Linked DNA regions of Arcticibacter tournemirensis. The protein of the gene in region 2 binds, or shares a complex with, the protein of the main gene of each other region. Links are inferred from orthologs where the notes say so. Each region holds a gene or a part of one and is shown on either strand. Other genes may lie near its edges.

Region 1 (3,245 bases), 2.6 Mb from region 2 along the record:
TCAAAAGCCGGCTCGAAAACATCTTATCAAACGAAAACATCTCAGAGGCTGCCGAAACAAAAGTCATGGCCTCTTTAAAAACACTCAACAGGATGAAGTCGATCATAAACAGTCTGCTGCTTATTTCTAAGGTTGAGAATAATCAGTATGAAAAAAATGAACATATCCTGCTTCCTACTCTCCTTGCAGATGTTATGGAAGATCTGGAAGATCGAATTACTTTAAAGGAAATTCAATTTATAAACACACTTCAGCACAACTTTAGCTTCCATGGCAACAAGACGCTCATTCATACATTATTTATCAACATTATCAACAACGCGATTAAATACAACAAACAAAACGGCAGCATTACCGTAAGCGACGAAATTTCAGATGGCTATTATAATATCTCAATCACCGACGAGGGAGCCGGAATGAGTCCTTACCTGATAGAAAAAGCATTCAACCGTTTTGAAAAATTAAACTCCACCGACAATGAAAGCAATGGGCTGGGCCTTGCTATTGTAAAAAGCATTGCGGCTTTTCACAATATATCAGTAGCAATAAATTCAGAAATAAATAAAGGAACTACAGTAGAGATCTCTATTGCTATTACGCACGCATCCTGCTCCTTTTAATCAGATAGGCTTGCAACACCTGTGAGAAGCCGGCTGAAATATCAGCATCTATCAGGTCTATATGATACTGGGTACACTTAAGTTGGAGTTCTTTCCGGTAAATCTCAACCGATGTGACATATTTTTCCTTAACCTCCAAAGGATGAAGCTTAACTTCTTCCCCCGTTTCTACATCAGTAAAACGATAGGGCCGGTTTTTAAAATCGAATTTAACTTCGTGACTAAAGTCAAGAACGTTAAATACAATCACTTCGTGTTTGTTATGCTTCAGATGCTGGAGCGCTCCAAATAAGGCTGATTGCCGTTCAGCAGAGACAGCAGATTCAAGCATATCGCTGAATATTATGACCATCGACCTTTTGTGCAACAGTTCTGCAATCTCATGTAAAGCCGAAACCACATCTGTTTTCGTACCCCGACTGTCCCGCTTCATCATTCTTTCAAGTTCGGCAAAAAGATATTTCTGATGAACTGTAGTAGACTTAGCAGGTGATGAGAACTCGAGCTTATCAGAGAAACAGCTTAAACCAAACGCATCGCGCTGCTTCTTAAAAAGGTACATTAATGCTGCAGCAGAACAAGCAGAGAAGATAAATTTGTTATAGTCACTGCTGGGATAATACATGGAGGATGAGATGTCAATTACCAACTGACACCGAAGATTAGTTTCCTCTTCAAAGCGTTTAACAAATAGCTTATCTGTGCGGCCATACAGCTTCCAGTCGATATTTTTCACAGACTCGCCGCTATTGTAAAGACGATGTTCGGCAAATTCTACAGAGAAACCATGAAAAGGACTTTTATGAAGACCTGTGATAAACCCTTCTACTACCTGCCGTGCCAGTATCTCAAGATTCACTTCCCATCCCCCGTCAGGAAAGCCCCTGAAAAATGAAGTAGCTTTCATTTCAACCATAAAACTTATTCTCCTGTAGTAAACATAAGGTACAAAAAAACCGGCTTTAAAAAAAGCCGGCCTATACTAATTGCTGTCTCTCAACTTATGCGAGTTGCTTGCTCAATTTATCAGAAAGTACCGATTTTGGAACAGCACCAATCTGTTTATCTACAATTTCTCCGTTCTTAAAGAATAATAACGCAGGAATATTTCGGATTCCGAACTTCATGGAAACGCCTGGATTATGATCCACGTTTACTTTTCCCACAACTACCTTACCCGCATATTCTGTAGATAATTCTTCAACAACAGGTCCTACCATGCGGCATGGTCCGCACCATTCAGCCCAAAAGTCAACCAATACAGGTTTGTCAGATTTCAGCACCACTTCTTCAAAGTTTGCATCTGTTATTTCTATAGCCATTTTTTAATAATTTACAGGTTAAGAATCAAAGTTAAATATACAATAACCTTACCACAAATCAACTGCGACATTGTGACAGCTAAATGAAAAAATATACTGCCGCCTGCCCGATCATACCGGGCTCTTTAATTGAGCTTGAAAGTGAGGTTCTTTAGATGCAGCTGTTCAAGAAATTCATTACTGGGAAATATTTTCAGGCTTTTAGAAGGCATCTCTATCGAGATAGTTTCTTCCAAATCGTACACTGCAAATTTAAGCTGACAGTTTCTGTTGATATTTTGTTCTTCATTCGCCTTCACTATGCCATCCATTTCGGTAATAAAACTTTCTGACAGTTCATGTAGTGGCAACTGAATAGTAAGGCACCGTGCCATCTTATCCCTGAGGTCAGAAAGCAGGGTGATCTGAATAACTTTGAACTCCCAATTGTCCTTTTGCCTGAAGCGTTCACAGATCATTCCTTTAACCTGCAGGAAATATCCATCGGCGAAAAACAACTTCTGTTTCACGTATTCCTCTCCAAACATCACGATCTCAAAAGAGTCGCTATAATCCTCAAGCATCATCGAACCAAAAGGCTTGCCTGTTTTTGTTGTCCGGTGTTGTGCATTCGAAACAAGCCCCCCAATAACGATCTCGCGATTCTTTATCTTGTTAAATTCTTCCGCATCAGCCGCCACCATCTCGCCGCTTTTCGCTTTATTGATCAGAGATAGATGCTTAATCTGATGTGAGCAGAAATGATCAAGCTCAAACTTGTAATTATCCAGGGGATGGCCCGTAAGGTAAATGCCGATCATGTCCTTTTCATACTTCAGCTTATCAAGCAGTCCCCAATCGGGACATTCCGGCATCTGAGGTTCGGGTATGTTTGCATCTGAGGTTCCTCCAAATAGCGAAGCCTGAGAGCTGTTCAAGCTGTTCTGGTAATCGTTATTATACTTAATCAGGCGTTCTATGCCATTATACGGAGAATTATCAGGCTTAAAGAAAAACTGAGCTCGGTGATAACCGAAACAATCAAAAGCCCCGCTATAAACAAGATTCTCGTATACTTTTTTATTTACCGTTCTCGAATTTACCCTCCGTGCAAAGTCATTAATATTCTCATATGGTCCATTCGCTTCACGCTCCTCAATAATACTTTCAACTGCTTTCTCACCAACACCTTTAACCCCAGACATACCAAAGCGGATCTCCCCCTTTTTGTTCACACCAAAACTAAGTCCCGATTCGTTAATGTCCGGACCAAGAACCGGAATTCCCATCTTACGGCTCTCCTCCATAAAAAAGGAGATCTTCT
Region 2 (3,251 bases):
TGGAGCAAACGCGGCAAGCAAAGGGCAGGATCGGTACAGGGTTTACACCAATGCAAAAAATACCTATCATAACTACGGCTCTGCATTTTCGACCACTTATAATTTTTATAAGAAATACACGGTCGCCGGAAATGTAAGCTTCAATAAAATGAAGGCTAACGAGACTTCTGATATTTTCGTAACCGGTTTCAACACTCCTGAATGGTCGGCGAATGTTTCTTTTGGAAACCGCGAGATTGTCAAAAATTTAGGTTTCAGCATTGTGTACAGATGGCAGCAGTCGTTTTTGTGGGAGAGTCCGCTTGTTACCGGAGAAGTAGCTGCAGTGAACACGTTTGACGCTCAGACATCCTTCAGGATTCCAGAAAGCAAAGCTACTATCAAGGTAGGGGCCAGCAACATATTTAACAAAAAATATATACAATATGCCGGAGGCCCTACGCTTGGAGGTTTATATTATGCTGCTATCACTTTCGATGGACTGCTTACAAAATAGGATATAGCTTTTTATTACTTTTGGCGCATGGAACTGAAAAGCATATGCGTGTACTGCGGCGCCAACTTTAATGGTGATCCCAGGCTTAAAGAGGCAGTAGAGAACCTTGCTGCTGTATTTGCCGAACGGAAGATCAGGCTTGTTTATGGCGGCGGAAGCGTCGGAGTCATGGGTCTCCTTGCAGATGCAGTGCTTCAAAAGGGCGGTATAGTAACCGGTGTTATTCCACAATTTCTGATGGATAAGGAGGTTGGGCACAATAGCCTGACGGAAATGATCATCACAGAAAATATGCACCAGAGGAAGAAGAAAATGGCTGATTTATCTGATGCCTTTATTATCCTCCCCGGAGGCTTTGGGACGCTCGAAGAATTTTTTGAAGTCTTAACCTGGCTCCAGCTGGGTTTGCACAATAAAGCTATTGGCGTATTGAATGTTGCCGGCTTTTACGATCATCTGTTTGCACAAATGGATGTAATGGTAGAACAGCGTTTTTTGAAGGCTTCTAACCGCGCGCTGGTATTTAATGAAGGTAATCCTGAAGAGCTTGTGGAGAAAATGACAAAATTTGACACGGTACCGGATGAAGTATGGTTTAAAGACAGAAATCTGACCTGAACTGCTCTTGTAATGGCTGAGTTAAACTCGTAAATTTGCAGACTAAATAATTTTTATGTCCCAGGAAACAGAACATGTACAATGCCTTATCATAGGTTCAGGCCCGGCAGGATATACTGCAGCAATATATGCAGCCCGCGCAGATTTAAAACCGGTTTTATATACAGGAATTGTACCAGGAGGACAACTCACCCAAACTACTGACGTTGAGAATTTTCCGGGCTACCCTGAGGGAATAATGGGTCCGGAAATGATGGAAGACTTCAGGAAGCAGGCAGAGCGTTTTGGTACAGAGATCAGGTTTGGCTACGTTACATCTGTTGACTTTTCAGGGCCACCGCATACCGTGGTGATTGACGAGCATAAAACAATAACTGCCGATACTGTGATCATCGCTACCGGAGCTTCAGCAAAGTGGCTTGGACTGGAGAGTGAACAAAAGTATAATGGCTTTGGTGTTTCGGCCTGTGCTGTATGCGACGGCTTTTTCTTTAAAGGCGAAGAAGTTGCAATAGTCGGTGCCGGTGATACAGCTGCGGAAGAGGCTACTTATCTCGCAAAACTATGCAGCAAGGTTCATATGCTGGTAAGGCGTGACGAGTTCAGAGCTTCAAAAGCCATGCAAAACCGGGTATTGAATACTCATAATATTGAAATTCATTATAATACCGAAACAAAGGAGATCGTTGGAAACGGCCAGAACGTAACGGGTATCCGGGTTTACAATAATAAGACCACAGAGGAATCTGTAATAAACGTAAGCGGATTTTTCGTTGCTATCGGACATAAACCCAATACAGACATTTTTAAGGGATGGCTTGATATGGACGAAACTGGTTACCTGATTACCAAACCCGGTACCGCAATGACTAATATCGAAGGTGTATTTGCCTGTGGCGATGCGCAGGACAAGATTTACAGACAAGCTGTTACAGCTGCAGGGACAGGATGTATGGCAGCACTGGAAGCTGAAAGGTATCTTGCTGAAAAGGAATTTGCTGAAACTGAGTAAAGGGAAGGCCGGTTTAGGGTTTTAGTTTGTTAAAACATTTTTGGCCTTTATTCTGTTTAGTTATCACTTAAATATAAAACTATGGGAAAAGGTGATATTAAATCAAGAAGAGGAAAAATTACAAACAAGTCGTTCGGAAAGAAAAGGCCACATAAGCTTGCTAAACCGTTGGACACTGTTCAGGAAGAAAAAACTTCAAAGTAAAAGTGCCATAAAGGCACTTTTTTCGTTTTATAGATATGGCATCATCTCTTAGAATCCGTACAGCTATCATTCTTATATTTTCTGTATTCACCGTGCTGTTTCTTGTGTTTCTATTCTTTTATGTGAAGCGCGGCTTTCAGCAGACAAGAACCGAGATAAGTGAGGATGTGATGGTTGAAAAAATTACGGATATCGGTAAACTTGAACTGGTGAAGTATACAATGAAAGACGTTCTGGAGAAAAAGGAGCTGAGACTTATTTTACCTGACAAGAGGATCTTATTTGTAGCTGCAGGCGAAGTTACCGGATGTATCGACCTTAGGAAAGTAGGGAAGGAGGATATTGTAAAGTCGTCGGCCGATTCCGTTACTGTTTATCTTCCTCAACCTGAGATTTGTTATGTGAAACTTGATCATAAGCGATCGAAAGTGTATGATGTTTCGGGCGCCTGGTTTCCTGCAGATACTAAAGAGATGGTAGAAGGGATTTACAAACTGGCCGAACAACGGATATTACAAAATGCAAAGGAGATGGATATCTTAGGCAAAACACGGCAAAATGCATTTGTCATCTTTAAACCCATGCTTGAGAATATCTCAGGTAAGAAAGTTGGAATTAAGTTCAAGTGATTGGGTTAGTAGCGTGCCTGCGACTAAATTATCATAGTGATTTTATTTTCTTAAGAACCTTTCGTATTATTGATCCCTCTCAAACCATATGCAGATGAGTAAATTGATCAACTACGTAGCAGTTCTACCTTTTATTCTTTCCGTTGTCGCCTCTTGTACTTCAGTGGAGGAGAAGACCCCGCAAAAGCCGGATGTGAAGGTTGTGCTTCCCGAGCCATTCCATTTTCACAAGGCGATTGAAGTGAAACCAGGACTAACCTTTGATGTGGTAAGCTGGGGAAGAGGATCTGAG

Evidence for each region.
Region 1: the proteins of trxB (region 2) and trxA are in contact, whole or in part, in a crystal structure (PDB 1F6M), measured with the Escherichia coli proteins. The link is inferred for Arcticibacter tournemirensis from one-to-one orthologs.

Annotation. Positions count from the first base shown.
Region 1 is NZ_VFPL01000001.1:1,155,520-1,158,764, reverse strand. The notes cover bases 283-3,196. They hold trxA (thioredoxin), read right to left. Parts: upstream 1,943-3,196; coding sequence 1,622-1,942; downstream 283-1,621. Other genes in these bases: dnaE (DNA polymerase III subunit alpha), read right to left, coding at 2,068-3,196; BDE36_RS04850 (DUF58 domain-containing protein), read right to left, coding at 595-1,527; BDE36_RS04855 (sensor histidine kinase), read left to right, coding at 283-620. Also shown: more of BDE36_RS04855, read left to right, coding at 1-282; more of dnaE, read right to left, coding at 3,197-3,245. UniProt on the Escherichia coli protein: Participates in various redox reactions through the reversible oxidation of its active center dithiol to a disulfide and catalyzes dithiol-disulfide exchange reactions.
Region 2 is NZ_VFPL01000001.1:3,719,365-3,722,615, reverse strand. Bases 228-3,147 are described here. They hold trxB (thioredoxin-disulfide reductase), read left to right. Parts: upstream 228-1,169; coding sequence 1,170-2,126; downstream 2,127-3,147. Other genes in these bases: BDE36_RS15660 (hypothetical protein), read left to right, coding at 3,054-3,147; BDE36_RS15665 (DUF4230 domain-containing protein), read left to right, coding at 2,366-2,959; BDE36_RS24360 (30S ribosomal protein THX), read left to right, coding at 2,208-2,330; BDE36_RS15680 (LOG family protein), read left to right, coding at 524-1,114; BDE36_RS15685 (TonB-dependent receptor), read left to right, coding at 228-496. In the rest of the region: more of BDE36_RS15685, read left to right, coding at 1-227; more of BDE36_RS15660, read left to right, coding at 3,148-3,251.